Regions from separate parts of the Streptomyces sp. NPDC002884 genome, predicted to be linked through region 1. Evidence: riboswitches for the same ligand, from Rfam matches in the RefSeq annotation. Region 1 holds a riboswitch; each other region holds the start of a gene.
The links. A riboswitch is a leader RNA that binds a small molecule or an ion and turns the genes downstream of it on or off. The one in region 1 is predicted to bind cyclic di-AMP.
Positions count from the first base shown of each region.

Region 2: linked by a shared signal. The riboswitch ahead of ABT070_RS16365 (M23 family metallopeptidase) and the one ahead of ABT070_RS33560 (M23 family metallopeptidase) in region 1 are both predicted to bind cyclic di-AMP.
Region 3: linked by a shared signal. The riboswitch ahead of ABT070_RS10315 (transglycosylase SLT domain-containing protein) and the one ahead of ABT070_RS33560 (M23 family metallopeptidase) in region 1 are both predicted to bind cyclic di-AMP.

Region 1 covers NZ_JBEOVB010000024.1:122,744-132,702, forward strand. Annotated here, with positions in the region: gene ABT070_RS33540 (CobW family GTP-binding protein) at 1-695, shown strand, start outside; gene ABT070_RS33545 (DNA gyrase/topoisomerase IV subunit A) at 692-3,166, opposite strand; gene ABT070_RS33550 (M16 family metallopeptidase) at 3,437-4,786, shown strand; gene ABT070_RS33555 (M16 family metallopeptidase) at 4,783-6,171, shown strand; cyclic di-AMP (ydaO/yuaA leader) riboswitch at 6,374-6,541, shown strand; gene ABT070_RS33560 (M23 family metallopeptidase) at 6,557-7,312, shown strand; gene ABT070_RS33565 (GntR family transcriptional regulator) at 7,501-8,196, shown strand; gene ABT070_RS33570 (HPr family phosphocarrier protein) at 8,379-8,660, opposite strand; gene ABT070_RS33575 (bifunctional acetate--CoA ligase family protein/GNAT family N-acetyltransferase) at 8,839-9,959, shown strand, end outside.
Region 2 covers NZ_JBEOVB010000006.1:385,057-395,015, forward strand. Annotated here, with positions in the region: gene dxs (1-deoxy-D-xylulose-5-phosphate synthase) at 1-1,399, shown strand, start outside; gene ABT070_RS16340 (aspartate aminotransferase family protein) at 1,396-2,781, shown strand; gene ABT070_RS16345 (helix-turn-helix domain-containing protein) at 2,933-3,565, shown strand; gene ABT070_RS16350 (DUF6126 family protein) at 3,562-3,684, shown strand; gene ABT070_RS16355 (tyrosine-protein phosphatase) at 3,782-4,579, opposite strand; gene ABT070_RS16360 (alpha-galactosidase) at 4,803-6,878, shown strand; cyclic di-AMP (ydaO/yuaA leader) riboswitch at 7,175-7,342, shown strand; gene ABT070_RS16365 (M23 family metallopeptidase) at 7,347-8,312, shown strand; gene ABT070_RS16370 (rhamnogalacturonan lyase family protein) at 8,547-9,959, shown strand, end outside.
Region 3 covers NZ_JBEOVB010000004.1:60,481-70,439, forward strand. Annotated here, with positions in the region: gene ABT070_RS10310 (HAD family hydrolase) at 34-858, shown strand; gene ABT070_RS10315 (transglycosylase SLT domain-containing protein) at 961-1,434, opposite strand; cyclic di-AMP (ydaO/yuaA leader) riboswitch at 1,438-1,666, opposite strand; gene ABT070_RS10320 (polyprenyl synthetase family protein) at 2,300-3,310, shown strand; gene ABT070_RS10325 (LolA family protein) at 3,537-4,826, shown strand; gene ABT070_RS10330 (ABC transporter ATP-binding protein) at 4,918-5,898, shown strand; gene ABT070_RS10335 (ABC transporter permease) at 5,885-6,823, shown strand; gene ABT070_RS10340 (flavodoxin family protein) at 6,890-7,477, opposite strand; gene ABT070_RS10345 (amidase family protein) at 7,625-8,893, opposite strand; gene ABT070_RS10350 (DUF6668 family protein) at 8,911-9,414, opposite strand; gene ABT070_RS10355 (tetratricopeptide repeat protein) at 9,631-9,959, shown strand, end outside.

The DNA of each region.
Region 1 (9,959 bases):
TCGTCTACGGCGGGCTCGTCGAGGTCGTCGACGCCGCCGAGTTCGACGAGACCCGGGCGAAGCACCCCGGGATCGACCGGCACCTCGCCCTCGCCGACCTCGTCGTGGTGAACAAACTCGACCGCGCCCCCGACGCCGACCGGGTCCTCGGACTCGTCCGCTCCCTCACCGACCGGGCCGCCGTCGTCCCCGCCACCTACGGCCGTATCGACCCCGAGTTCCTCTTCGACTGCCGCCCGGGCGAGGAACGTGTCGGGCAGCTCTCCTTCGACGACCTGCACGACCACTCCGGAGACGATCACGCGGACCACCTCCACAGCTCGTACGACAGCCTCTCCTTCACCTCCGAAGTGCCCCTCGAACCCCGCCGGTTCATGGAGTTCCTCGACAGCCGGCCCGAGGGGCTGTACCGGGTCAAGGGGTATGCCGACTTCGGTCCGCACGACGGGGCCAACCGGTACGCCGTGCACGCCGTCGGGCGCTTTCTCCGCTTCTACCCGGAGCCCTGGCCGGCCGCCGACGCCCGCCTGACCCAGCTCGTCCTCATCGGCTCCGGCATCGACACCGCCGCCCTCGGCAAGGAACTCGAGGCGTGCAAGAACGACGCCCCACATGCCGACGAGCACGGCATGTGGGGCGTCCTGCGCTATGTACGCGCTCCCGACGACGAGGCCTTCCAGGAGGCCGAGGCCTAGACCGGCCCCGCCACCACCGAGACCGTCTTCGTCAGGGACACCCCCGAGCCGTCACGGCGCGGGTCCATCTCCGGCAGCTCGGCCGGCAGGCCGTTCTTCTGCGCGGCCTTGGCGGGCACGGGGCCCGCCCACGCCAGCGACAGGCAGTCCTCGCCCTTCAGGAACCGCTGGCAGCGCACACCGCCCGTGGCGCGGCCCTTGCGCGGGTACTGGTCGAAGGGGGTCACCTTGGCGGTCGTCTGGACGGAGTCGTCCAGGGTTCCGCGCGAGCCCGCGATCGTGAAGACCACCGCGTCCACCGCGGGGTCGACGGCCGTGAACGAGATCACCTTCGCGCCCTCGGTGAGCTTGATGCCCGCCATACCGCCCGCCGCGCGGCCCTGCGGACGCACCTGCGAGGCCTGATAGCGCAGCAGCTGGGCGTCGTCGGCGATGAAGACCAGATCCTCCTCGCCGGTGCGCAGTTCGACGGCACCGACGATCCGGTCGCCGTCCCGGAGGGTGATGACCTCCAGCTCGTCCTTGTTGGTCGGGTAGTCGGGCACGACCCGCTTGACGACGCCCTGCGCCGTGCCGATGGCCAGGCCCGGGGACGACTCGTCGAGTGTGGTCAGGCAGATCACCGTCTCGTCGCCCTCCAGGGAGACGAACTCCGCCAGCGGGGCACCACCCGAGAGGTTCGGCGCCGCGGCCGTGTCCGGGAGCTGGGGCAGGTCGACGACGTTGATCCGCAGCAGACGGCCCGAGGAGGTGACCGCGCCGATCTCCCCGCGCGCGGTGGCCTGCACCGCCGAGACGATCACGTCGTGCTTGGTGCGCTTGCCGCCTCCGTCCTCGGTGTCCTCGGCGTCCTGCGCGAAGGGCTCGCCGTTCGCCGTGCGGGCCAGCAGGCCCGTGGAGGACAGCAGGACACGGCACGGGTCGTCCGCGACCTGGAGGGGCACGGCGGTGGCCGTCGTACCCGACGACTCCAGCAGGACCGTACGGCGTTCGGTGCCGAACTTCTTCGCCACCGAGGCCAGTTCGGCCGAGACCAGCTTGCGCAGCTCCGCGTCCGAGTCCAGGATCCGGGTCAGCTCGGCGATCTCCTCGTTGAGCCGCTCCTTCTCCGCCTCCAGCTCGATGCGGTCGAACCTGGTGAGCCGGCGCAACGGGGTGTCCAGGATGTACTGGGTCTGGATCTCCGACAGCGAGAAGCGCTCCATCAGGCGCTGCTTCGCTTCCGCGCTGTTGTCGCTGGAGCGGATCAGGCGGATGACCTCGTCGATGTCGACGAGCGCCGTCAGCAGGCCGTCCACCAGGTGCAGCCGGTCACGGCGCTTGGTGCGGCGGAACTCGCTGCGGCGGCGCACCACGGTGAAGCGGTGGTCGAGGTAGACCTCCAGGAGCTCCTTGAGGCCCAGCGTGAGCGGCTGACCGTCGACCAGCGCCACGTTGTTGATGCCGAAGGACTCCTCCATCGGGGTCAGCTTGTACAGCTGCTCCAGGACGGCCTCCGGCACGAAGCCGTTCTTGATCTCGATGACCAGGCGCAGACCGTGCGCGCGGTCGGTGAGGTCCTTGACGTCGGCGATGCCCTGGATCTTCTTCGAGCCGACCAGGTCCTTGATCTTGGCGATGACCTTCTCGGGCCCGACGGTGAAGGGCAGTTCGGTGATGACCAGACCCTTGCGGCGGGCCGTGACGGTCTCCACCGACACCGTGGCGCGGATCTTGAACGTGCCGCGGCCGTTCTCGTAGGCGTCCCGGATGCCGGAGAGGCCGACGATCCGGCCGCCGGTGGGCAGGTCGGGGCCCGGGACGTACTTCATCAGGGCGTCCAGGTCCGCGGCGGGATAGCGGATCAGATGGCGGGCGGCGGCGATGACCTCGCCCAGATTGTGCGGCGGCATGTTCGTGGCCATGCCGACCGCGATCCCGGACGCGCCGTTGACCAGGAGGTTCGGGAAGGCGGCGGGCAGCGCGACCGGCTCCTGCTCCTGGCCGTCGTAGTTGGGGGTGAAGTCGACGGTGTCCTCGTCGATCGACTCCGTCATCAGACTCGTCGCCGCGGCCTGCCGGCACTCGGTGTACCGCATGGCGGCCGGCGGGTCGTCGTTCCCCAGCGAGCCGAAGTTGCCGTGGCCGTCGACCAGGGGCAGCCGCATGGAGAAGGGCTGGGCCATCCGCACCAGCGCGTCGTAGATCGACGCGTCGCCGTGCGGGTGCAGTTTGCCCATGACCTCGCCGACGACCCGGGCGCACTTCACATAGCCGCGCTCCGGGCGCAGGCCCATCTCGTTCATCTGGTAGACGATGCGGCGGTGCACCGGCTTGAGGCCGTCACGGGCGTCCGGCAGGGCGCGGGAGTAGATGACCGAGTACGCGTACTCGAGAAAGGAGCCCTGCATCTCGTCGACGACGTCGATGTCGAGGATCCGCTCCTCGTACGAGTCGTCGGGCGGCGGGGTCTTCGTGCTGCGGCGGGCCATCGCTGCCGGCTCCTTGCTGGGGCGTGATACGGGATCTGACGCGGACCATTGTGGACCGTGGCACTGACAGCGCGGGCGAGGACCCGGCGTCGGCCGTCCGGCCCGAACGCAGAGGCATCTCCTCCACGGCTGCCCGCAGGCTACGCGATCTCGCTCTCGGCGTATGTCGCCCGGGAACTTCGCGGACCGTCCGCACGCTTGCATACAGTGGCAGGACCGGCAGGAAAACCGCGGTTTCGACGACCGCGTCCGCGATCGGAAGGGACGTACATGCCCATGGGTCACACGGCCACAGCCCAGGCAGGCTCCGGGGGCCTGACAGCGACCGAGCACCGTCTGGCCAACGGCCTGCGCGTGGTGCTCTCGGAGGACCACCTGACCCCCGTCGCAGCGGTGTGCCTCTGGTACGACGTCGGTTCACGCCACGAAGTCAAGGGGCGTACCGGTCTTGCTCACCTTTTCGAGCACCTGATGTTCCAGGGATCGGGCCAGGTCAAGGGCAACGGCCACTTCGAGCTGGTCCAGGGGGCCGGCGGCTCGCTCAACGGCACCACCAGCTTCGAGCGCACGAACTACTTCGAGACCATGCCCACCCACCAGCTGGAGCTCGCCCTCTGGCTGGAGGCCGACCGCATGGGCTCGCTGCTCACCGCGCTGGACGACGAGTCGATGGAGAACCAGCGCGACGTCGTCAAGAACGAGCGCCGCCAGCGCTACGACAACGTCCCCTACGGGACGGCCTTCGAGAAGCTGACCGCCCTCGCCTACCCGGACGGCCACCCCTACCACCACACGCCGATCGGCTCGATGGCCGACCTGGACGCGGCGACCCTGGAGGACGCGCGCGCGTTCTTCCGCACGTACTACGCGCCCAACAACGCGGTCCTCTCCGTGGTCGGCGACATCGACCCGGAGCAGACCCTCGCCTGGGTCGAGAAGTACTTCGGCTCGATCCCCGGCCACGACGGCAAGCCCGCGCCCCGTGACGGCGGGCTGCCCGAGGTCATCGGCGAGCAGCTGCGCGAGATCGTCGAGGAGGAGGTGCCGGCCCGCGCGCTGATGGCCGCCTACCGGCTGCCCGAGGACGGCACGCGCGCGTGCGACGCCGCCGACCTGGCGCTCACCGTCCTCGGCGGCGGCGAGTCCTCCCGCCTCTACAACCGGCTGGTCCGCCGCGACCGTACGGCCGTCGCGGCCGGCTTCGGCCTGCTGCGGCTCGCCGGAGCGCCCTCCCTGGGCTGGCTGGACGTGAAGACGTCCGGCGACGTCGAGGTGCCCGTCATCGAGGCCGCCATCGACGAGGAGCTCGCCCGGTTCGCCGCGGAGGGCCCCACGGCCGAGGAAATGGAGCGGGCCCAGGCGCAGTTGGAGCGCGAGTGGCTCGACCGGCTCGGCACGGTCGCCGGCCGCGCCGACGAACTGTGCCGGTTCGCCGTGCTGTTCGGAGACCCGCAGCTCGCCCTCACCGCCGTCCAGCGCGTGCTGGACGTGACGCCGGAGGAGGTGCAGGAGATCGCCAAGGCCCGCCTGCGCCCCGACAACCGCGCGGTGCTCGTCTACGAGCCGACCGCCGCCGAAGCCCCCGCCGACCAGGACGAGAACGAGGAGGCGGCCCGGTGACCGAGCTCGCCACGATGGACTTCCACCCCCAGCCCCGGGCGGGCGAGGCCAAGCCGTGGGCGTTCCCGGCGCCCGAGCGCACCGCGCTGGCCAACGGCCTGACCGTGCTGCACTGCCACCGTCCCGGCCAGCAGGTCGTCGCCGTCGAGATCCTCCTCGACGCACCCCTGGACGCCGAACCGGCCGACCTCGACGGCGTCGCCACGATCATGGCGCGCGCCTTCTCCGAGGGCACCGACAAGCACTCCGCCGAGGAGTTCGCGGCCGAACTGGAGCGCTCCGGCGCCACCCTGGACGCGCACGCCGATCACCCCGGCGTCCGGCTGAGCCTCGAAGTACCGGCCTCACGCCTGCCCAAGGGCCTCGGTCTGCTCGCCGACGCCCTCAGGGCCCCCGCGTTCGCCGACAGCGAGGTCGAGCGCCTCGTCCGCAACCGCCTGGACGAGATCCCGCACGAGCTGGCCAACCCGTCCCGGCGCGCCGCCAAGGAGCTCTCCAAGGAGCTGTTCCCGGCCACCGCGCGGATGTCGCGCCCGCGCCAGGGCACCGCGGAGACGGTCGAGAAGATCGACTCCGCCGCCGTACGCGCCTTCTACGAGAAGCACGTCCGTCCCGCCACGGCCACCGCCGTGGTCGTCGGCGACCTCACCGGCGTCGACCTGGAGGCGCTCCTCGGCGACACCCTGGGCGCCTGGACGGGCTCCTCGGCCCAGCCGCGGCCCGTGCCGCCGGTGACCGCCGACGACACCGGCAGGGTCGTCATCGTGGACCGTCCCGGCGCCGTCCAGACCCAGTTGCTGATCGGCCGGATCGGCGCCGACCGGCACGACCGTGTGTGGCCCGCGCAGGTGCTCGGCACGTACTGCCTCGGTGGCACGCTCACCTCCCGGCTGGACCGTGTCCTGCGCGAGGAGAAGGGCTACACCTACGGTGTCCGCGCGTTCGGGCAGGTCCTGCGGTCCGCTCCGGACGGCTCGGGCGCCGCGATGCTCGCCATCAGCGGTTCCATCGACACCCCGAACACCGGTCCCGCTCTGGACGACCTGTGGAAGGTGCTGCGCACTCTCGCCGCGGAGGGGCTGACCGACGCCGAGCGCGACATCGCCGTGCAGAACCTGGTCGGTGTGGCGCCGCTCAAGTTCGAGACCGCCGCGGCCGTCGCCGGCACGCTGGCCGACCAGGTCGAGCAGCACCTGCCCGACGACTTCCAGGCCACGCTGTACCAGCAGCTCGCGGCGACCGGCACGGTGGAGGCCACTGCGGCGGCCGTGAACGCCTTCCCGGTGGACCGGCTGGTGACCGTCCTCGTGGGTGACGCGGCCCAGATCAAGGAGCCGGTCGAGGCCCTCGGCATCGGCGAGGTGAAGGTCGTGTCCGCGGAGTAGGTCCCGGCAACGGCGCACGCGTGCGGGGGCCCTGGTCGACGAAAGCGTCACCAGGGCCTCCGTATGTCCGAATTGATGCGGAGGTTGCCCGTCTGCCCTGTGGGATGCGCTACAAAAACCGGGATCCGTTTGAGGATTGAAACCCGCGCCGCTTAGCGTCATCCGGGCTGTTCGTCACGCAGTGCGCCGCAGCCGCGGCACCGGACAGTCATCGCCGAGTCCCCGTACGGCGCGAGCCAGGGGAGCCGGGGACCCACTAGTGAAGTCCCTGGGGTGAATCGGACGCCCGCGCCTGAACGCGAGGGGGTCCGTAGGAGACCTTCCTGCTCCGAACCCGTCAGCTAACCCGGTAGGCGAGAAGGAAGGAAAGGACACCCCCGACTTCATGGCGTTCACCTGCGCCCCCGGTAAGCACCGCAAGCCCGGCCGGATGCAGCGCAGCAGCGTTCGCGCGGCGGGCATCGCGGCGCTCACCACCACCGGTGTCATGGCCACCGTCGCCTCCACTCCGGCCTTCGCCGCCGAGCCCACCCCTGAGCAGACCGGGCTGATCCCCGTCGTCACCGCCGGCGAGTCCGCCGCCGAGTCCGTCGCGGAGCAGGTCGACGACCAGGTCGCCCGGCAGAAGCAGGCCGCCTTCGAGGAGGCCGCCCGTCAGGCCGCCGCCAAGAAGGCCGTGGAGGAGCGCGAGGCACGCGTGCGTGCCGCCCGTGAGGCCGAGCGCAAGCTCCTCAACACGTTCGTGCTGCCGATCACCGGTTCCTACGTCTCCACCGGCTACCAGGCCAGCAGCTCGCTGTGGTCCTCCGGCAGCCACACCGGCATCGACTTCCACGCCGCCAGCGGCACCTCCGTGCACGCGGTCGGCTCCGGCACCGTGGTCGAGGCCGGCTGGGGCGGGTCCTACGGCAACCAGATCGTGATCAAGATGCACGACGGGACGTACACCCAGTACGGTCACCTGTCGTCCCTCGCGGTGTCGGTGGGCCAGACGGTCACCCCGGGCGAGCGGATCGGCCTGTCCGGCGCCACCGGCAACGTCACCGGCCCGCATCTGCACTTCGAGGCCCGCACCACCGCGGAGTACGGCTCGGACATCGACCCGGTCGCCTACCTCCGCAACCACGGCGTGAACGTCTGACGACCCACGGCGACAGATCGTCCTGCCCCGGCCCTTGCGGCCGGGGCTTTCGCCGTTTTCGAGGTCCTGCTGTCCAAAAAATATCCCTGGATTCCGGCCCGCCATCGGAAATTCCCGCTCATTGCAATAGAGTCACGGAACACACGTCAATCGTCGACGTTTCACGGGGATTAAGGCGGAGGTCCGTCATGCGTATTCCGGCGCACTCGGTGTGCACGGCCATTCGGGACGACATCGTCGCGGGTGTCTACGAGCGCGGCAGCCGCCTCACCGAGGAACTCCTCGCCCGCCGCTACGGCGTTTCCCGCGTCCCGGTCCGCGAGGCGCTGCGCACGCTGGAGGCCGAGGGCTTCGTCGTCACGCGGCGGCACGCGGGCGCGTGCGTCGCGGAGCCGACCGAGCAGGAGGCGGCGGACCTGCTGGAGATGCGCATGCTCCTGGAGCCGCTCGGCGCCTCCCGGGCCGCCCAGCGCCGCACCGAGGCCCATCTGAAGGTGCTGCGCGGACTCGTCCGGCTGGGCCAGGAGCGGGCCAGACGGGGCAACAGCGAGGATCTGCGCTCCCTGGGCGGCTGGTTCCACGAGACCCTCGCGCAGTCGTCCGGAAGCCATGCCCTGACGTCGATGCTCACGCAGCTCCGCCACAAGATCGCCTGGATGTACGCGGTGGAGGCGCCGGCCAACCCCGTGGAGTCCTGGGCGGAGCACGGCGCGATCGTGGACGCGGTGGCGCGCGGCGACGGCGAGCGCGCGCGGGCGATCACGGCGCTGCACACCGAGCGCGCGACGACCGCGCACCGGCTGCGCTTTCCCGGCAACCCCGAACGCGCCGACCGTGTGAGAACTTCGCAACCTCCCGTAAACATGACGGGTCTGCGGCATTAACACGGGGGCCGTATACAAAGAGGGGCTAATTCGCGGGGGATTATTTCTGCTGCCCGTGAACGGGAAATGCAAAGGGCTCGCCCGATAATTCGGACGAGCCCTTCGGGGTCAGCGGGGCGGCACCTTTTGAGTGACGAACACCGCACCCGTCAATTGAGCGCCCCGCAAAGGGGTGCGCGCGCTCAGACGGTCTCGGGGAGCTCCTCGAGACCCTCGGCGACCAGCTTCGCCAGCCGGTCGAGGGCGGCGTCGGCGCCGTCGGCCCCGGAGGCGAGGACGATCTCCTCGCCGCCCTGGGCGCCCAGGCCGAGAACGGCCAGCATGGAGGCCGCGTTGACGGGGTTGCCGTCGGCCTTGGCGATCGTCACCGGGATACCTGCGGCCGTGGCGGCCCGGACGAAGATGGAAGCGGGGCGGGCGTGAAGGCCCTCGGCCCAGCCGACGTTGACGCGGCGCTCAGCCATGTGATGCTGCCCTTCAGTGTTCAGGTTGTCTAGACCAGTGTTCCACACGTGAAGCGAGTGAGGGAGGGGTCGTGTGGTCCCCTCCCGACGTGGACGTCGGATCGCGGCCTCGATCCGACGTGCGTCCTCCACAGACTGCCTCGCGCCGTTGTCGTACGCGAGCCGTACTCTGGGCCCCATGCAGAGCGCGTCGGACCGGCACGAGTACCCCGCCCACTGGGAGGCCGACGTGGTGCTGCGCGACGGCGGCACCGCGCGCATCCGCCCCATCACCATCGATGACGCCGAGCGCCTGGTCAGCTTCTACGAGCAGGTCTCGGACGAGTCGAAGTACTACCGCTTCTTCGCGCCCTACCCGCGCCTGTCCGACAAGGACGTCCACCGCTTCACGCACCACGACTTTGTGGACCGGGTGGGACTCGCGGCCACGGTCGGCGGCGAGTTCATCGCCACCGTACGCTATGACCGCATTGGTGCCGACGGCATGGCCGCCTCGGCGCCGGCCGACGAGGCCGAGGTCGCTTTCCTCGTGCAGGACGCCCACCAGGGCAGGGGCGTCGCCTCCGCGCTGCTCGAGCACATCGCGGCCGTGGCGCGCGAGCGCGGCATCCGCCGCTTCGCCGCCGAGGTGCTCCCCGCCAACACCAAGATGATCAAGGTGTTCACGGACGCCGGCTACACCCAGAAGCGCAGCTTCGAGGACGGCGTCGTCCACCTGGAGTTCGGCCTCGAACCCACCGAGCGCTCCGTGGCCGTGCAGCGCGCACGGGAACAGCGCGCCGAGGCGCACTCCGTGGGCCGGCTGCTCGCGCCCGGCTCCGTAGCCGTCGTCGGCACCGGCCGCACCCCCGGCGGCGTCGGACGGAGCGTCCTGGGCAACCTCCGCGAGGCGGGTTTCACCGGTCGGCTGTACGCCGTCAACAAGGCCTTCCCCGAGGACCTCAAGGAACTGGACGGGGTGCCCGCCCACCGCTCGGTGCGCGACATAGCGGCCCCCGTCGATCTCGCGGTCGTCGCCGTCCCGGCGGACCAGGTCCCCGAGGCCGTCGCCGAGTGCGGCGAGCACGGAGTGCAGGGACTCGTCGTCCTCTCCGCCGGTTACGCCGAGAGCGGCCCCGAGGGGCGGGAACGCCAGCGCCAACTCGTCCGGCACGCACGCGCGTACGGCATGCGGATCATCGGCCCCAACGCCTTCGGAGTCATCAACACCTCCCCGGAGGTGCGGCTGAACGCCTCACTGGCCCCGGAGATGCCGAGGCCCGGCCGGATCGGCCTGTTCGCCCAGTCCGGGGCCATCGG
Region 2 (9,959 bases), on a different contig from region 1:
GCGCTCGTACGCGCCGACCATCGGCGGACTCGCCAACCACCTGGCGACCCTGCGCACGACCGACGGCTACGAGAAGGTGCTGGCCTGGGGGAAGGACGTACTGCTGCGCACCCCGGTCGTCGGCCACACGCTCTACGAGTCGCTGCACGGCGCGAAGAAGGGCTTCAAGGACGCGTTCGCGCCGCAGGGCATGTTCGAGGACCTCGGCCTGAAGTACGTCGGCCCGATCGACGGGCACGACATCAAGGCCGTCGAGTCCGCGCTGCGGCGGGCCAAGCGCTTCCACGGGCCGGTGCTGGTGCACTGTCTGACCGAGAAGGGCCGCGGCTACGAGCCCGCCCTCGCGCACGAGGAGGACCACTTCCACACCGTCGGCGCGATGGACCCCCTCACCTGCGTGCCGCTCGCGCCCGCCGGCGGGCCGTCCTGGACGTCCGTCTTCGGGGAAGAGATCGTGCGGATCGGCGAGGAACGCGACGACGTGGTGGCCATCACCGCGGCGATGCTGCATCCGGTGGGGCTCGGCGGGTTCGCCGAACGCTTCCCGGACCGGGTGTGGGACGTCGGCATAGCCGAACAGCACGCGACCGTGAGCGCGGCGGGGCTCGCGACCGGCGGCGTGCATCCCGTCGTCGCCGTCTACGCCACCTTCCTCAACCGGGCCTTCGACCAGCTGCTGATGGACGTGGCCCTGCACCGCTGCGGGGTCACGTTCGTGCTGGACCGGGCCGGCGTCACCGGCGTGGACGGGGCGTCGCACAACGGCATGTGGGACATGTCCGTGCTCCAGGTCGTCCCGGGACTGCGCATCGCGGCCCCCCGTGACGCCGAGCAGCTGCGCGCGCAGCTGCGGGAGGCGGTCGCGGTGGACGACGCGCCGACCGTGGTCCGCTTCCCGAAGGAGTCGGTCGGACCGGAGGTGCCGGCCGTCGGCCGGGTGGGCGGCATGGACGTGCTGCACCGCGGCGACCGCGCGCAGGTGCTCCTGGTGGCCGTCGGCGTCATGGCGCCGGTGTGTCTGCAGGCCGCCGAGCTGCTGGAGGCCCGGGGCGTCGCCTGCACGGTCGTCGACCCCCGTTGGGTGAAGCCCGTCGACCCGGCCCTGCCCGGCCTCGCCGCCGAGCACCGGCTGGTGGCCGTCGTCGAGGACAACAGCCGGGCCGCCGGCGTCGGATCGGCGGTGGCGCTGGCCCTGGGCGACGCCGAGGTCGACGTGCCCGTACGGCGGTTCGGGATCCCGGAGCAGTTCCTCGCGCACGCCAAACGCGGCGAGGTGCTCGCCGACATCGGCCTCACCCCCGTCGAGGTGGCCGGCCGGATCAGCGCGAGCCTGGCCGCCGGGGACGCCAGGTCCGCCGACGCCGCGGCGACCGGCCCAGTCAAGGAGAAAGCTGAATGACCACGGAGTTCGACCTCGGCGCCCTCCTGGCCGAGCGCGGAGCCGAGCGCTACGAGCTGCACGGCAGATACCTCAACCACCAACTGCCGCGGATGCTGCACACCATCGGCTTCGACAAGGTCTACGAGCGCGGTGAGGGCGCGTACTTCTGGGACGCGGACGGGAACGACTACCTGGACATGCTTGCCGGGTTCGGGGTGATGGGGCTGGGCCGCCACCACCCCGTCGTCCGCAAGGCGCTGCACGACGTCCTCGACGCCGGGCTGGCCGACCTGACCCGCTTCGACTGCCAGCCGCTGCCCGGGCTGCTGGCCGAGAAACTGCTCGCCCACAGCCCGCACCTGGACCGGGTGTTCTTCGGCAACAGCGGCACCGAGGCCGTGGAGACGGCCCTGAAGTTCGCCCGGTACGCCACCGGCAGGCCGAGGGTCCTGTACTGCGACCACGCCTTCCACGGGCTCACCACGGGCTCGCTGTCGGTGAACGGCGAGTCGGGGTTCCGGGACGGGTTCGCGCCCCTGCTGGCCGACACGGCGGTCCCGCTCGGCGACCTTGCCGCACTGGCCGGCGAGCTCAAGAAGGGAGACGTCGCCGCCCTGATCGTCGAGCCGATCCAGGGCAAGGGGGTGCACGAGGCGCCGCCAGGCTATCTGCGCGCCGCGCAGGAGCTGCTGCACCGGCACAAGGCGCTGCTGATCGCGGACGAGGTGCAGACGGGGCTCGGCCGGACCGGCGACTTCTACGCCTACCAGCACGAGCAGGGCGTCGAGCCGGACCTGGTGTGCGTGGCCAAGGCGCTCTCCGGGGGCTATGTGCCGGTCGGCGCCACGCTCGGCAAGGACTGGATCTTCAAGAAGGTCTACTCGTCGATGGACCGGGTGCTCGTGCACTCGGCGAGCTTCGGGTCCAACGCGCAGGCCATGGCGGCCGGACTCGCGGTGCTGTCCGTCCTGGAGAACGACCGGATCGTGGCCGGCGCGCGGGTCACGGGCGACCTGCTCAGGTCCCGGCTGGCGGCGCTGGTCGACAAGTACGAGCTGCTCGCCGACGTCCGCGGCCGGGGCCTGATGATCGGGATCGAGTTCGGGAAGCCCAGGTCGCTGAAGCTGCGCAGCCGGTGGGCCATGCTCCAGGCGGCCCGCAAGGGACTGTTCGCGCAGATGGTGGTGGTGCCGCTGCTCCAGCGGCACCGGATCCTCACCCAGGTCTCCGGTGACCACCTGGAGGTGATCAAGCTGATCCCGCCGTTGATCGTCGGCGAGCGGGAGGTGGACCGGTTCGTCGACGCCTTCACCGCCGTGATGGACGACGCGCACAGCGGCGGCGGGCTGATGTGGGACTTCGGCAGGACGCTGGTGAAGCAGGCGGTCGCCAACCGCTGAACGGCGCGGGAGAGCGGCGGCTCGGACGCGTGCGGGCCGGTCTTGGTCTCCCCGTTCGGACGCGGCCGGGAAAGCTGTCCGGGCTGCCGAGCGCTTTTGCCTCTGAGGCAAGAAATTTGCCGCAGAGGCAAATTTGGCGTCCAATGGATCCATGAGCCCGCCCGAGTCGGAGGCCCCGGCGGAACCAGCCGGGGCTCTTCCCGCCGTCGCCCCCCAGCTGCGCGCCCTGCGCCGCCGGGCCGCCCTCACCCTGGAGGCCGCGGCCCGCGCCGCCGGGTTGTCACCGGCCCATCTCTCCCGCCTGGAGACCGGGCAGCGCCAGCCCTCGCTGCCGATGCTGCTCGCGCTCGCCCGTGTCTACGGTACGACGGTCTCGGAGCTGCTCGGCGAGACGTCCGCCGACCGGGACGCCGTCGTCCGCGCCGCCGGCATGGAGCCGACCCGCGCGGGTGGCTGGACGTACTGGCAGGCTGGCGCCTCCGGGCGCGGGATGCAGGCCCTGCGCGTCCAGGTGCCGTACGGCTCCCAGGGGGACGTCGTGCGCGTGCACCCCGGGGAGGAGTGGCTGCACGTCCTGCGCGGGCGGCTGCGGCTGCGCCTCGGGGACACCACCGAGCTGCTCGGGCCCGGTGACAGCGCGCACTTCGACTCGCTGACCCCGCACCGCATCGCGGCGCAGGACGACGACGGGGTCGAGCTGCTCTTCGTCCACACCTTGCTGCAGAGCCCCACGGCCACGCTGTGCCTGGGCCCGACCCCTTCGGACATCGGAGAAACGCCATGAAGGACATCGAGGAGAAGTTCCCTCGCTCCCTCTGGATCCGGCTGATCATCTACATCGCGGTGGGACACGTCTTCGCGGGGTTCCTGTGGCTGCTGTTCGAGGTGGGAGCCAACCAGTAGAGCCCCCGGTGACCGGCGCGGCCTCCGGGGCGCGGTACGCGCCGCGGTACCGGGCGCGGTGTCCGACGCGGTACCGGGCGCGGTGTCCGACGCGGTGTCAGTCGAGCAGCCGGTCCCGGAGTCGCTCACGGGTCTCGGGGGAGAGCCCGAGACCCTCCTCCAGGTAGGCGTCGACGCCGCCCCAGGTCTCCTCGATGGTCTCCAGGGCCGCCGCGAGGTACTCCGCGCGCGCGTCGAAGAGGGGGCCGAGCAGTTCCATGACCTCGGGGGAGTAGGCCTCGGCGGAGGTGGCGCTGCGGCGGACCCGGTAGCGGCGGTGCTTGGCGTTGGACTCCAGGTAGTCGGCGAGGATCGCCTCGCGCTCCACGCCCAGGGCCAGCAGCGTCACCGCGATGGACAGGCCCGCGCGGTCCTTGCCCGCCGCGCAGTGCATCAGGGCCGGGACGCTGTCCTCGGCGAGCGAGTGCAGCACCTGGGCGTGCTCGGCCGTCCGCTCCTTGATGATCGAGCGGTAGGAGGCGATCATCCGGCCGGCGGCCTTGCCGTCGCCGAGGATCCCGCGCAGCTGGTCGATCTCGCCGTCGCGCACCATCTTCCAGAACTCGGAGCCGTCCGCCGGGTCCGACAGCGGCAGGTTCACATTGCGCACGCCCGGCAGTTCGACGTCCGGGCCCTCCAGCTTCTGGTCCGCGGCGTTGCGGAAGTCGAAGACCGTGTGCAGGCCCAGGCCGGAGAGGAACGCGGCGTCCTCGTCGGTCGCGTGCGCGAGATGGCCGCTGCGGAACAGCACGCCGTGCCGCACCCGCCGGCCGTCGACGGTCGGCAGACCGCCCACATCCCGGAAGTTGCGCACAGCGGCCAGCTCGGGCTCGGTCGACGGGATCTGCTGCGTCACGGGGGCTCCCTCCCTGTCGGTCTCCGTCGGCGCGGCTCGTGGTGGCCGACGGGACATCTCCCCGACGATACGACATGGATTCCCCGGGCAACGGGTTGTCCACAGGGCGGTACTCCGGACGTCTGACCAGGTGAAGAGTTGTCCGCCGAAAGTTGCCCGGCAGGCCGACCGCATTCGATGATGTTGGTGCTTGATCGCACCTGTTCGAATTAGTGGGGGTTTGATGCCCGAGATCGCCGACAACGGCCGCACCTGGCTCCTTTCCGGGCCGACGAGCAGCTACGCCCTCCATCTCACCGAGGGCGACGAGCTGGTCCACCTGCACTGGGGCCCGGGCATCGCGCTCGCGGACGCCGAGGCGCTCGCCGGTCTGCCGCCGTCGGAGCGCGGGGCGTCCTTCGAGTCCCCGCTCGACGGCCGGGAGGAGTACCCGGTCGAGGGCGGCCCCCGCTTCGTCCGGCCCGCCCTGTCCGTGCGCACCGACGAGCGACGCGGCACCGAGTGGTCCTACGAGGCCTTCGAGTCCGACGGCGACGAACTGCGGCTGCGGTTCCGGGACGCCGGGCTGACCGTCACCCTGCACTACCGGATGCGGGGCGATGTCGTCGAGCGCTGGACGACCCTGCGCAACGACGGCGAGCTGCCGCTGGAGCTGCTGCGCGCCGACTCCGCCACCTGGACCCTGCCCGAGCGCGACGACTGGCGGCTGTCGCAGCTGCACGGCCGCTGGGCCGCGGAGTCCCGGCTCACCCGGTCCCCCCTCACCTACGGGGAGCAGGTCATCGGCAGCCGCCGCGGCCACACCGGACACCAGCACCTGCCCTGGGTCGCCCTGGACACCGACGCGACCGAGGAGCGCGGCGAGGTCTACGGCTGCGCCCTCGGCTGGTCGGGTTCCTGGCGGATCGCCGTCGCCCAACTCCCGGACGCGCGCGTGCAGATCACCGGGGGCGCCGGGTACGACGACTCGGGTCTGCTGCGGCTGGCCGCGGGGGAGTCCTTCACCACACCCGTCTTCGCCGGCCTGTGGAGCGACGCCGGCTTCGGCGGGGCGAGCCGCACCTGGCACGCCTACCAGCGCGCGTACGTCGTCCCGGACGCCGAACAGGACCGGCCGGTGCTGTTCAACTCCTGGGAGGCCACCTACTTCGACATCTCCGAGGAGCAGCAGGGCGCGCTCGCCCGGCGGGCCGCCGCGATGGGCGTGGAGCTCTTCGTCGTCGACGACGGCTGGTTCGGCGCGCGCACCGGCGACCACGCCGGGCTCGGCGACTGGCAGCCCAACCCCGACCGGTTCCCCGGCGGGCTGAAGCCCCTCGCCGACTACGTGCACGGCCTCGGCATGCAGTTCGGCATCTGGGTCGAGCCCGAGATGGTCAACCCGGACAGCGAGCTGTACCGGGCCCACCCCGACTGGGTGCAGTTCCAATCGGGACGAAAGCGGACGGAGTTCCGCAATCAGCTCGTACTGAACCTCGCGCGCGAGGACGTCCAGGAGTACCTCTGGGAGCAGCTCCACGGGCTCCTCTCCAGCGCGCCCGTCGACTATGTGAAGTGGGACTTCAACCGCTGCTTCACCGATGCCGGCTGGCCGGAGGACCCCTATCCGCAGCGCCTCTGGGTCGACCACGTCCAGGCCCTGTACGCGCTCCTGGACCGGCTGCGGGCGGCTCACCCCGGGGTCGCCTTCGAGTCCTGTTCCGGCGGTGGCGGACGTATCGACCTCGGGATCATGAGCCGTACCGACCAGGTGTGGACCTCCGACAACACCGATCCGCTCGACCGGCTCGACATCCAGCACGGCTTCAGCCAGATCCACCCCGCCCGGGTCATGGCGGCCTGGGTCACCGACAGTCCCAACACCCAGCTCAACGGCCGGGTCAGCTCGCTGCGCTTCCGGTTCGTCAGTGCCATGGCCGGTGTGCTCGGCGTCGGCGGGGACCTCTCCGAGTGGAGCGAGGAAGAGCTCGCCGAGGCGCGCCGGTGGGTGGACCTCTACAAGGAGATCCGGCCGCTCGTGCAGCAGGGCGACCTCTACCGGCTGCGGCCCCCGACGGGCGGCCTGAGCGCCGTCCAGTATGTGCGCGGCGACGAGAGCGTCGTCCTCGCCTGGCTCCAGGCGCAGCGGTTCGGCGAGCCCGTTCCGGCGCTGCGGCTGCGTGGACTCGACCCGACAGCGGCGTACGAATGCCGCGAAACGGGCGAAGTCCACCGAGGGGCGGTGCTGCTGCACCACGGGCTGCGCACCGGACTGCGGGGCGACCTTGATGCGACGGTTATCCGACTGCGTCGCATCTGAGGTTTCTGTCCGAATTGGATCCTTCGTTCCAACTCGCTCTGGAATAAAGGAACCTGGAGAGCTGTCACGTGAGCAGCGTCATATCCGTGACCGTACGTCGTCCGTCATGTTCACGTAATTCGCATGCTTTTCAAGGGTGCTTGGCGGTAAAAGCACCCTCTGACTCACGGAGTGTGACGGGGGATTCGCACAGGGGATCAAGAGAAAGGCGTTGACCGCACAACCTCTGCTTGTCCCTGTGCGTCCCGGTCGCTTACGTTCCACACCAATCCGGACGGACGCCGAATCCTGCCACCGCCCGGAGTCCGCTCACTCACCCGTCTATGGCAGGAGCGGGGGACCCACAGGCACAACCGCCTGTTCCGGTCTCCGGAACAGGCTTCGGGGTTAAGCCGCGCCTCGGCGCGGCCGGGCATCTCCAGTCCGCACCCGACAGCTCACCTCGCAGGCGCCGGAGAGGAATTCGCCATGCCCGCGAAGGGTAAGCACCGCCGTCCGAAGACCCAGCGCTTCACTCGCTCCATCGCCGTCGCCGGAACCGGCGGCGCCGCGCTCGCCCTTCCGCTCATAGGTGCCGCCGGCGCTCACGCGGCCCCCGCGCAGTCCGTCGCCCAGTCGGCTTCCCAGGCCGTGCCGGAAAAGGCCGTGCAGTCCGTGCCGGTGGCGCAGAAGACGGTCACCTCCACGACGGCGAAGACCTACACGGTGCGGTCCGGCGACTATCTCTCGAAGATCGCCGACGACCAGAACGTCAGCGGCGGCTGGCAGAAGCTGTACCAGGACAACCGGCAGGCCGTCGGCGGCGACCCGTCGCTGATCCACCCCGGGCTGAAGCTCTCCATCGGCAAGAAGGCCGCGACCTCCGAGACCGGCGGCACCGGCTCGTCGTCCGGTTCCTCCTCGTCCTCTTCGTCCTCCTCTTCGAAGTCGAAGGCGTCCGGAACCAAGTCGTCGTCCTCTTCGTCCGGTTCGTCCTCCTCGAAGACGGTCACCCAGGCCGCCGAGAGCGGCACCGGTACGTCCAGCGGTTACACGCTGCCGGTGGCGGGCGCCACCGTCGGCACCGCCTACCACACGGCCGGCAGCATGTGGTCGAGCGGCTACCACACCGGCACCGACTTCGTCGTCCCGACCGGCACCTCCCTCAAGGCCGTGGGCGCGGGCACCGTCGTCTCCGCGGGCTGGGGCGGCGCGTACGGCAACCAGGTCGTCATCAAGCTCGCCGACGGCTACTACGCCCAGTACGCCCACCTGTCCCAGCTCTCCGTCTCGGCCGGCCAGACCGTGACCGGGGGCCAGCAGGTCGGCCTCTCCGGTGCGACCGGCAACGTGACCGGCCCGCACCTGCACTTCGAGATCCGCACCACGCCGGACTACGGCTCCGACGTGGACCCGATCGCCTATCTCCGCTCGCACGGCGTCTCGGTCGGCTGACCCCCTCCGACCTCGACGACCTCCCGCCTGACACGCGGCCGAAGGCCGGACCCCGATCCCCGGGTCCGGCCTTCGCCGTGTCCGGGCGGCGCCGGTGGGGGAGTTTGCGCGTTCATGATCGTTCCATTGCGTTCTTGTGGCAGCCCTTCGTGCACCGTCGACAGGTGGGACAGAGTGGGGACACAGTGATCCCCGTCAGTGAGCAAGCGCTTTCTACCGCTCCTCGGAGGTCCTGTGTCCGGCGTCGACCGACGCATCGTCATCAAGGGCGCCGCCACCGCGGCCGCCGTCACCGTCGCGGCCCTGCTGGCCGGGCTCGTCTCCGCGCCCGCCGGGCACGCCACCGCGGCCCCGCGCCGGATCGTCGAGAACCTCGACCGCGGCCTGGTCGCCACCCCCTCGGGAGAGGGGACCTTCCTCAGCTGGCGGCTGCTCGGCACCGAATACGCGCGGTACGGCGACGCCATCGCCTTCAACGTGTACAAGAACGGCCGCCGCCTGAACCGGGAGCCGATAAGGAAATCGACGACCTACCAGGACGACAGCCGGGGGACGGGGACGTACACCGTCCGCGCCGTCGTCGACGGGCACGTGCAGAAGCCGAGTGCGGCAGCCCTGCTCCTCACCGACGGCTACGCCGAGATCCCGCTGGCCGGCGCCGACGGCTACACCGTGCAGCACGCCTGGCCGGGTGACCTCGACGGCGACGGACGCTACGAGCTCGTCGTCAGCCGGCTGTCCGGGACCCGCGACCGGCCGGACCTGCTGGAGGCGTACACGCTCACCGGCGAGCGCCTGTGGCGCGTCGACCTCGGCCCCGGCTCCTACACCCAGGTCGGCGGGAACGGCGCCAACGACCCGGCGCCCGCCGCGATCAGCGGGTCCACGGCGATCGGCGGCTACCGCAACGACGACAACGTCACCGTCTACGACCTCGACTCCGACGGCCGTGCCGAGGTGCTGGCGCACACCGCCGCCGGGACCACCTTCGCCGACGGCGCCCAGGTCACCGCCGACTCGCCCGCGAACCAGTTCGTGTCGGTCATCGACGGGGCGACCGGCACCGAGCGGACCCGGCAGCCCGTCCCCGACGACTTCGTGGCCGACGGCCCCTCCGGCGGCCACTTCGGCGTCGCCTACCTCGACGGCGAACACCCCAGCCTGGTCACCAAGTCGGTCACCCGGGTCGGGGCCAAGCGCGGCGCGTTCCGGGTCCTCTTCCAGACCTGGGACTTCGACGGCACGGACCTCACCCGCCGTTGGAAGTACGTCGTGGACCCGACGACCGGCGCGACCAGCTTCCACCAGATCCGCACCGTCGACGTCGACGGGGACGGCAGGGACGAGATCGCCGACGGCAACTACGTCGTCAACAGCGACGGCACGCTGCGCTACGTCGTCGACGGGGCCATCCACGGCGACCGCTTCGACATCGCCGACCTCGACCCCGACCGGCCCGGCCTGGAGGGCTTCGCCATCCAGCAGTCCGAGCTGGGCGTCGTCTCCGCGTTCCCCTGGTACTACTACGACGCCGACACCGGCGAGCGGCTGGTGACCGGCTCGCACCCGACGAGCCCGGTGAGCGACGCCGACCTCGACACCGGCCGCGGGAACGCCGCGGACATCGACCCGGACCACCGCGGCTAC
Region 3 (9,959 bases), on a different contig from region 1:
ACCCGGGGGCCCCGGGATCCGTATTCTCTGATCATGGCCGCACCCACCGCATATGCCGCGCGCACCGCGTACTCCCTCATCGCCACCGATCTGGACGGAACGCTGCTCCGCGGCGACGACACCTTCTCCGACCGGTCGCTCGACGCGCTCGCGCGGGTGGCGGCCGCCGGCGCACGTCACCTGGTGGTGACGGGGCGGCCCGCGCCCCGGGTGCGCCCACTGCTCGACCGGCTGCACAGCAGGGGGCTCGCGGTGTGCGGGCAGGGCGCGCAGTTGTACGACGCCGGCGCGGACCGTCTGCTGTGGTCGGTCACCCTGGACCGGGAGCTGGCCGAGACGGCGCTCGGCAAGATCGAGGCGGAGGTCGGGCAGCTGTACGCGGCCGTCGACCAGGACGGTGTCGACGGGCTGACGCTCATCGAACCGGGTTACCGGATGCCGCACCCGACGCTGCCCGCCCTGCGCGTCGGCCGGCGCGACGACCTGTGGTGCGAGCCGATCAGCAAGGTGCTGCTGCGCCATCCCACGCTGTCCGACGACGAGTTGGCGTCGACGGCCCGCACGGTGGTCGGGTCGCTGGCCACGGTCACCATGTCCGGGCCGGGCACGGTCGAGCTCCAGCCCTGCGGGATCACCAAGGCGACGGGTCTGGCCCTGGCCGCCGAGCACCTGGGGATGCGGCCCGAGGACACCATCGCGTTCGGGGACATGCCCAACGACATCCCGATGTTCGACTGGGCGGCTCGCGGTGTCGCCATGGCCAACGCCCATCCGGAACTCAAGGCGGTGGCCGACGAGGTGACGACGTCGAACGAGGACGACGGCGTGGCCGTCGTCCTCGAACAACTGTTTCCGTAACCGGCTACCGGCTACCGGCTACCGGTCGCCGGTAGCGGCTGCCGGTCACCGGCACCGGCACCGGCGCCGGTGATCATCGGCGACACCGGCCGGGCGGGACGGTCAGTACGCGCCGAACACGTTGTCGATCGAGCCGTAGCGCGCGGCCGCGTAGTTGCAGGCGGCGGTGATGTTCGCGACCGGGTCGTACGAGTCCCACGACGTGCCGTTGACGTGGTAGGAGCGGAAGGTCGGGTCGATGACCTGGAGCAGCCCCTTGGACGGGATGCCCGCGGCCGCGTTGGAGTCCCAGAGGTTGATGGCGTTGGGGTTGCCGGAGGACTCGCGGATGACGTTGCGGTAGATGCCGTTGTACGTCCCCGGGATGCCGTGCTGCCCCATGACCTGCAGGGAGGCACGGATCCAGCCGTCGAGGTTGTTGGCGTAGCCGAGGCTGGTGGCCGTGGAGACGGCCGGAGTCGCGGCGGAGGCGGTGGTCGCCCCGAGCACGGGGAGAGCGAGCACGGCCACGCCGGTGGCGGCGACGGCGAGCGTGCGGACGAGACGGTTGCGGCGCGGCTGAGCGGCAGCGGGCATGACGAATTTCCTCTCCGGCGCCTGCGAGGTGAGCTGTCGGGTTCGGGCGGGAGCTGCCCGGTCGCGTCCTGACGGTCGCGACTTGACCCCAAGCCGTACCGGCCTGTCCGAAATGTCTCGTATATCCAAGACATCCGGAAAATCCGTTTCGGCGACTTACCTGGTTCCCCCGCTCCTGCCGAGCGGTATCGATGGGTGTTCGGGCGGCGGCAGGATTCGGCGTTCCACCCGACAGGCCGGGAACGTATGCGAGAGCACATGTCCGAAACAAGTACCGGATTCACAGATCACCCCTATTGACCTTGGTCTGTGGCCTATGGGGTGCTTGATCCTTTGTGGGTGCAAACCTTCAACTTGCTTGCGGGGTGCGGAGAATCGGTGAACGGCGAGGTCGGACCGGATCTTGCCGGGGGGTGAGCCAAGTCACCAGCATTCACAAGAGCGGCGAATCGGGCATTAGCCCCAACTCATTGTTAAAGGACCGGCAATGGACCGGGGAGGGGAATCGCCCGCCGTCGCGTCCCCCGTTCCGGGGGGAAGGGCGAAGGGAATGCGTGATCGTCGTCACGTGGAGAGGGGGCGGACGGGCCCGCCGGTCCGACGGGAACCCCGGTCCGGGACATGAATCCCCGCTTCCCGGAAACTCTCTCCATGTCCGCTCATATGAGCTGATCGAAAACATATCGGGCGTGATCCGATAGTGCCTGGCCTGCGGGGCACCTCCCGGGCGAGTCCATTCGAGCCCGCGGGACGTGGGGGCTATCGGTGATCGAAACGTGACCGGATACGCTGACTTGAGTGATGGCAGAGACCTATCGACAAACCGCGTAATCGCCAGTAGACACCAGCAGACAGGAGACCCCTCGTGACCGTCGTCGGGCCGTTCGGGCTGAGCGTGCGGGACCAGGCTCTGGAAGCCGATGTCCAGGCCGGATTGGCGGCTGTCGAGGAAGGCTTGCTCGAGGCCACCAAGAGTGAGGTCCCGTTCATCACGGAGGCCGCCCAGCACCTCGTACGCGCGGGCGGGAAGCGGTTCCGGCCGCTGCTCGTGGTGCTCGCGTCGCAGTTCGGGGACCCGTACGCGCCGGGTGTCGTGCCGTCGGCCGTCGTGGTCGAGCTGACCCACCTGGCCACGCTGTACCACGACGACGTGATGGACGAGGCGGCCGTGCGGCGCGGGGTGTCCAGCGCCAACACCCGCTGGGGGAACTCCGTCGCCGTCCTCACGGGCGACTTCCTCTTCGCTCGCGCCTCCCACATCCTGGCCGACCTCGGGCCGGAGGCGGTGCGGGTCCAGGCGGAGGCGTTCGAGCGGCTGGTCACGGGCCAGATCCTGGAGACCGCGGGTCCGACGGACGGGCGGGACCCGGTCGACCACTACCTCGACGTGCTCGGCGGCAAGACGGGCTCGCTGGTGGCGGTGGCCTGCCGGTTCGGGGCGATGATGTCCGGCGCCGACGAGACGGTCGTCGACGTGCTCACGCAGTACGGCGAGCGGCTCGGCGTCGCCTTCCAGCTCGCGGACGACGTCCTGGACATCGCCTCCGACTCGCACGAGTCGGGCAAGACGCCGGGCACGGACCTGCGCGAGGGCGTTCCCACGCTGCCCGTGCTGCGGCTGCGGGAGCGGGCGGCGCGGCTGTCGCTGCCCGAGGACATCGCCCTGTGCGAGCTGCTGGACTCCGACCTGACCGACGACGCCCGGCACACCGAGGCCCTGGAAGCGCTCAGGGCCCACCCGGCGCTGGAGCAGGCCCGCCGGGACACCGTGCGGTACGCGAAGGAAGCGCGGTCCGCGCTGGCGCCGTTGCGGGAGTGCGACGCGAAGGCGGCGCTCATGGAACTCTGCGACGCGGTGGTCCACCGGGCGGGCTGACCCCGGCGACCCCTACGGGTCGGATGCCGGCTCGTCACCTCCGTGTCATACCGCAGGCGTATGTGGAGTTGAGCCCTCGGGCTGACGCTTCCCCGTGGCCGATTTGGTCAGATGGGAACCACGGAAAACACCACTCCTCACCGATTCGGGTGAGAATGGCGGCTTGGGGTGGGGACGTTCAAGCGCGAGATGACCAGCCGCCGCCGACGACGGAGGTAAGGCACACATGGCACCGAAGGCATCCGACGACACCATGACCGGCGGGGAGTCGACCGGCGGGGAAGCCGACGACCTGCGCCTCGGACGGCGCAAGGCCGCACGGTACATCGTCCCGGTCACCGTGATCGGTGTCGCGGCGGCGACGATCGGGCTGGTCCCGGCGCTCGCCGACTCCGGCGACCCCGACCTGCCGAAGATCACCGCACAGCAGCTCCTCGACAAGATCGCCGCCTCGGACGTACAGCAGCTGTCCGGAACGGTGAAGATCAGCACCGATCTCGGGCTGCCCGACCTCGGCGGACTGGAGAGCGGGCTCCTCTCGGGAGCCACCGGACAGGGCGGTGACGGCTCGTCCGCCGATCCGTCCACCAAGCTCACCGAACTCGCCGCCGGCACGCACACCCTGCGCGTCGCCACCGACGGCCCGGACCGGCAGAAGCTCTCGCTGCTGGAGAACGCCGCCGAGTACAGCGTCATCCACAACGGCAAGGACGTGTGGGGGTACGACAGCGCCTCCAACGAGGTCTACCACTCGACCGCCGGCGAGAGCTCCGGCAAGGGTTCCGGGAAGGCGGAGACCCCCGTCCCCGCCACGCCCGAGGAGCTCACCGAGGAGGCTCTGAAGGCGGTCGACGACACGACCTCCGTGACCGTCGACGGCACCGTCCAGGTCGCCGGGCGTGACGCCTACAAGCTGCTGGTCAAGCCGAAGCAGTCCGGTTCGACGGTCGGCGCGATCAGTGTGGCCGTGGACGCGAAGACGGGCCTGCCGCTGAAGTTCACGCTGACCCCGGCGAGCGGCGGCGCCGCCGTCGTGGACGCCGGCTTCACCCAGGTCAGCTTCGCCAAGCCCGCCGCGTCCACCTTCGACTTCACCGCCCCCAAGGGCGCGAAGGTCACGGAGGGCGACGAGGCCGGGAAGAGCGCCCCGGGGCGCTCCGAGAAGTCCGACGACCTCGCCAAGGACCTCGAAGGCATCGAGGGCATCGGAGGCATCGGAGGCATCGAGGGTGCCGAAGGTCCGGGGGGCCTCGACGGGCTCGACGTCCTCGGCGAGGGCTGGACGTCCGTGGCCGTCTTCGACACCGGCGGCGAGGGCGTTCCCTCGGGCGCGGAGGCCGGCGGCGACCTCGGCGGCTTCCTCGGCTCCTTCGGCGACAAGGTGACCGGCAAGTTCGGCTCCGGCACCGTCTTCTCCACCCGCCTGATCAACGCCCTGATGACGGACGACGGCAAGGTCTACGTCGGCGCTGTCACCAAGGACGCGCTGGTGAAGGCGGCGAACGCGGCGAAGTGAGCCGGCGAAGCGGGCCGGCGAAGTGAGCGGGTGAAGTAGGGCAGAGGCCGGCCTCCGGACACCGGAGGCCGGGAGGCCGGAGGGGGAACCGATGGGGGAGCCGGTACGGGAGGGCGTGCGGGAGGCCGGGGGCGGCGACGCCGTCATCCACACCCGCGGCCTCACCAAGCGCTACCGCGGTGGACAGCTCGCCGTGGACGGCCTCGACCTGACCGTCCCGGCGGGCAGCGTCTTCGGCTTCCTCGGCCCCAACGGCTCCGGCAAGACCACCACCATCCGCATGCTGATGGGGCTCATCGAGCCCACGGCCGGCGCGGCCCGCGTCCTGGGGCAACCCATGCCGCGGGCCGCGCGTGCCGTACTGCCCCATGTCGGGACCCTCATCGAGGGTCCCGCGCTCTACGGCTTCCTCTCCGGCCGCGACAACCTCCTGCGCTACGACGCCGCCGACCCGACGGCCGATCCGCGCACCCGGCGTGCGCGGGTCTCGGCGACGCTGGAACGGGTGGGCCTGACGGCCGCCGCCGGCAAGAAGGCGAAGGCGTACTCCCTCGGCATGAAGCAGCGTCTGGGCCTCGCCGCCGCCCTTCTCCAGCCCCGTCGGCTGCTCGTCCTCGACGAGCCGACCAACGGCCTGGATCCGCAGGGCATGCGGGAGATCCGCTCGCTGATCCGGGAACTGGCCGCGGAGGGCACGACCGTCTTCCTCTCCTCGCACCTGCTCGACGAGATCGAGCAGGTGTGCACGCATGCGGCGGTGATGGCACAGGGCCGGCTGCTGGTCCAGGGCCCGGTGACCGACCTCGCCGCGGGAACGCGCGGCCGACTGGTCGTGACGACCCCGGACCCGGCGGACGCGGCCCGGGTGCTGAAGGAGCAGGGGGCGGACGACGTGGTCCTCGGTGAGGACCGGGTGAGCGCCGAGGCCCCGCCCCCGGACCGCGATCTCGCCGATCTCAACGCCGCACTGGTGACGGCGGGCGTCCGCGTCCGCGGCTTCACCGTCGAGCGGGCCTCCCTGGAGGACGCGTTCGTGGCTCTCACGGGGGAGGGATTCGATGTCGCGGGCTGACACGGTGGACGACCGTGAGCGAACGCCGGCACCGGCACCGGCACCGGCGCCGACACCGCCGCGGACGGCGAACTGGACCTGGACCTTCGGGCTGCTCCGCAGCGAACTGCTGACCACCTTCCGGCGCTGGCGCACCCTCGCGCTGCTGGGCGTGCTGGCGGCCGTGCCGATCCTGGTCGGGATCGCCGTGAAGATCGAGACGGGCGACGGCTCGTCCGGCGGACCGGGCGGCGGGGGAGGGGGCGGTGGCGAGGGCCCGGCGTTCATCTCCCAGGTGACCAACAACGGACTGTTCCTGGTCTTCACCGCGCTGGCCGTGACCCTGCCGTTCTTCCTGCCGATGGCGATCGGCGTCATCGCGGGCGACTCGATCGCCGGTGAGGCGAACGCGGGCACGCTCCGCTACCTGCTGGTCGCCCCGGCGGGCCGCACCCGCCTGCTGCTGGCCAAGTACGCGACCGTCATGATCTTCTGCCTGGTGGCCACGCTCGTGGTCGCGCTCTCGGCGCTGACGGTCGGGGCGCTGCTCTTCCCGCTGGGCGACCTGACGACGATCTCCGGCACCCGGATCGGCTTCGGCGACGGGCTGCTGCGGGCGCTGCTGATGGCCCTGGTCGTCGCCGTCTCCCTGACCGGCGTGGCGGCGCTCGGGCTGTTCGTCTCCACCCTCACCGGCAGCGGCATCGCGGCGATGGCGACGACGGTGGGCCTGCTGATCACGGTCCAGATCCTCGACCAGATCCCCCAACTGCACGCCTTGCAGCCGTACTTCTTCTCACACCACTGGCTGTCCTTCGCCGACCTGATGCGCGAGCCGGTCTACTGGGACGACCTGGAGAAGAACCTCGGCCTCCAGGCCCTGTACGCGGCCGTCTTCGGCTCGGCGGCCTGGGCGCGCTTCACGACGACGGACATCACGGCGTAGGACGTGTGACGTCCTCGAAAAGCCCAGGACGTCACGGCGCGGGCGTCGCGGCTCGGGCCGTACTCCTCAGTGGGTCTCGTACAGGAAGCGGGCCGCCGGCGTCTCTCCCGCGAAGAACGTCTTCGCGCGGGTCAGTGCCTCCGTGTCCCTGAGGACGTCGCCGGGCTTGCTGCCGTTGCCGAGCAGCACCCCGCCGAAGGACATCCCCAGATACGCGGCCGAGTTGTTGAGCGTCCCGACGAGCGGATCGGCGACCACCGGCTGTTCGTCCGCGAGCGCGGTGACGCCCCAGAGGGTGCGCCCGGCGAGCGTCGCCTTGAAGTCGAGGCCGGGGACGCGCAGCCAGCCCGACCAGTGGTCCAGGTAGCGCTTGGTCTGCGCGGAGACCGAGTACCAGTACAGCGGGGACGCGATCACGAGGTCCGTCGCGGCGAGCGTGGCGTCGAGCAGCAGGGCCGCGCTCCCCTCGGTGGGGCGCACGTGGTCGCTGTCGTGCCGCTCGTCCTCGAAGTCGGGCAGCGGGTGCCGGGCCAGGCTGATCCACGTCTGCTCGACATCGGAGGGCAGCTGCTCGGCGGCGGCGCGGGCCAGCAACTCGGTGTTGCCGTCCGGACGGCTGCTGCCCAGCACGAACAGGAAACTGCGACGGGTCATGATCCATCCCCCAGTAGTCGGCGTACGACGATAGTCTGCACCTGCATTATATGTGTACACAAGTATCTGGCGCGTGAGGGTGCGGGCGAGGGCGAGGGCGAGAGGGCAGGGTGGCGGAGAGGGCAGGGCGCGGGGGAGCGGGCAGCGTCAGGGCAAGGCCGAGGCCGAGGCTTGAGCGGCTCGGGCGGCTGCCAGGAGCGCCGACTCCCCGCCGTGTGCCGCGACCAGTTGCAGTCCCACGGGACAGTCGTCCGCGCCGAGCCCCGCCGGGATGCTGATCGCCGGATGCCCGCTCAGGTTGAACGCCCAGGTGAGCGCGGTCGAGTACCGCTCGCCCGGGCCCTCGTGACCGTGCGCGGCGTTCGGGGTCGTCGGGGTCAGCAGCAGGTCGGCACGGGAGAAGAGGCCGGCCAGCAGCCGGTCGTTGGCGTTCCGGACGCGTTCGGCGGCGCGGAGGTCCGAGCCGGGGGTGCGCAGCGCGAGCCAGGCGGGGGCGGGGTCCGTCAGTCGCAGGGGCGCGTCGGAGGACGGCAGCAGCCGTACGACACCCGCCTCGGCGAGGCGCCCGGCGGCGGCACGGGCCAGCGCGAGCGGCTCGGGGTCGGGATCGGCGAAGCCGAGGTCGGCGGAGAAGACGGCGACAGGCGGGGCGGTGCCCGCGGAGAGGGCTGGGTCCGTCGAGGGGACGGAATCCGCGGAGGGGGCGGTGCCCGCTGAGAGGACGGGACCAGCCAGACCAGCCCCCGGCTCCGGTGCCGTCACCCGCCAGTACGCCTCGGCGTCCGCCGCGTGGTGGACGAGTACGCCGGGCGCCGCCAGTCCCGTACGGTCCCGGGAAGCCGGGGGCGACCCCTCTCCGGGCGGCGGCCGGCGGTTCGTCGCCTTCAGGCCGATCACACCGCACCACGCGGCCGGGATCCGCACCGAGCCCGCGCCGTCGCTGCCGGTCGCCAGGGGGACCAGACCGGCGGCCACCGCCGCCGCGGACCCGGCCGAGGAGCCGCCCGGCGTGCGGTCGGCGCGCCAGGGGTTGACGGTCCGGCCGTGGGCGCCGAGGCCCCAGGTCTGCCAGGCCGTGCCGGGTCCCGGTACGGCCGTCGCCCCGACCGGCACGCATCCGGCGGCGATCAGCGGGCCCGCCGTACGCAGCCCGTGACGCCCCTTCACACCGATCGGCACCCCGGCCAGCGGCAGCCGCCCGCCCGCGGCGATCCGGGCGTCGACCTCGCGGGCCCACGTCCGCGCCCTGTCCTCCCACACCTCGGCGAAGGCGCACAGCACAGGGTCGACCCGCGCGATCCGTGCGAGCGCCTCGCCGACCACGTCCACGGCCGACAGCCGCCCCGCCCGCACGCCCGCGGCGATCTCCACGGCCGGCGGCCACGCCGGGAACCACGCCGGGGGCCCGGACCTCATCCCCGTCCCCCGCCGGTTCAGCGGGCCCCGGTGAGCCGGGACAGCGGCTCCGTCTCGCGTGGCGGGGTCCCGCCCAGTTCACCGAGGCGCCAGTTCGCCACCCACGGGACGCGGTACACGTCGACGACCGACTCGATCACCCGCACCCGCTGGACGAGCGGCCGGGGCAGCCGGCCCGGCGCGTCCGCGACGAGCACCACCGCGTCCAGGTCGAGCCCTCGCGGAGCCTCCCCGCGCCGGAAGACCTCCAAGGTCCGCAGGACGGAGTCCAGCCCGGCCGCATGGGTGCGGGCGACGAGCAGCACGGACGGGGGATCGCCGGCGCCGGGCCACGCGCGTCCGCAGTCGTGGCCGCCGTAGACCGCGGCGAGCGTGGAGCCACCGGCCCCGCCGTGTGTGGCGACCCAGGAGAAGCGCCGGGGCGCGGCGGCCGAGGAGTACGGCATCGCCACCGGATCCGGTGCGGCCACCGGCCCGCGGATCCAGATCTCCGGCCCCGGCCGCCCGTCCGTCGTCCCCATGGCCCGTCTTCCTCCCAGTCGTCGCCGTCCCTCCGGGACGCCCCTGATCATGGTGGTCCCGGAGCTGCCCCGGGAGTGGGGCGTGGGTTCCTGGAACGAGGCTGTGACGTCGCGGTGACGCGCGGACCGGGAGCGCTCGGAGAGACTCAACAGTACGTGTCCACGTACACGTACCTGGACGACCGGATCGTGACGACGCATCCGAGTGAGGAACCGATGTCTCGACTCAGCCGAGAGAAGAAGCGGGAACAGAAGTACGCCGGCCCCACGGCCGTCGTGGTGGCACCGCTCGATGTCCATGTCCGCGGGGGTGGGACGGCGACGATAGGAGGCGTCCCGGTCGTCGCGGTCGACGGCGAGGAGATCCAGCGCGCCGTCCTGAGCCACCTCCACCGCATCGCCCTCGCCACCGGACACCCGGTCCTCGCCACGGTCCACGACGAACGCATCGGCTACGTCGTCGCCCTGCGCGTGGACCCGGACGGTTCCAGCCACTTCACAGCGGATCCCCTGCGGACGGCCGCTGCCCCGCCGGCCGCTGCCCC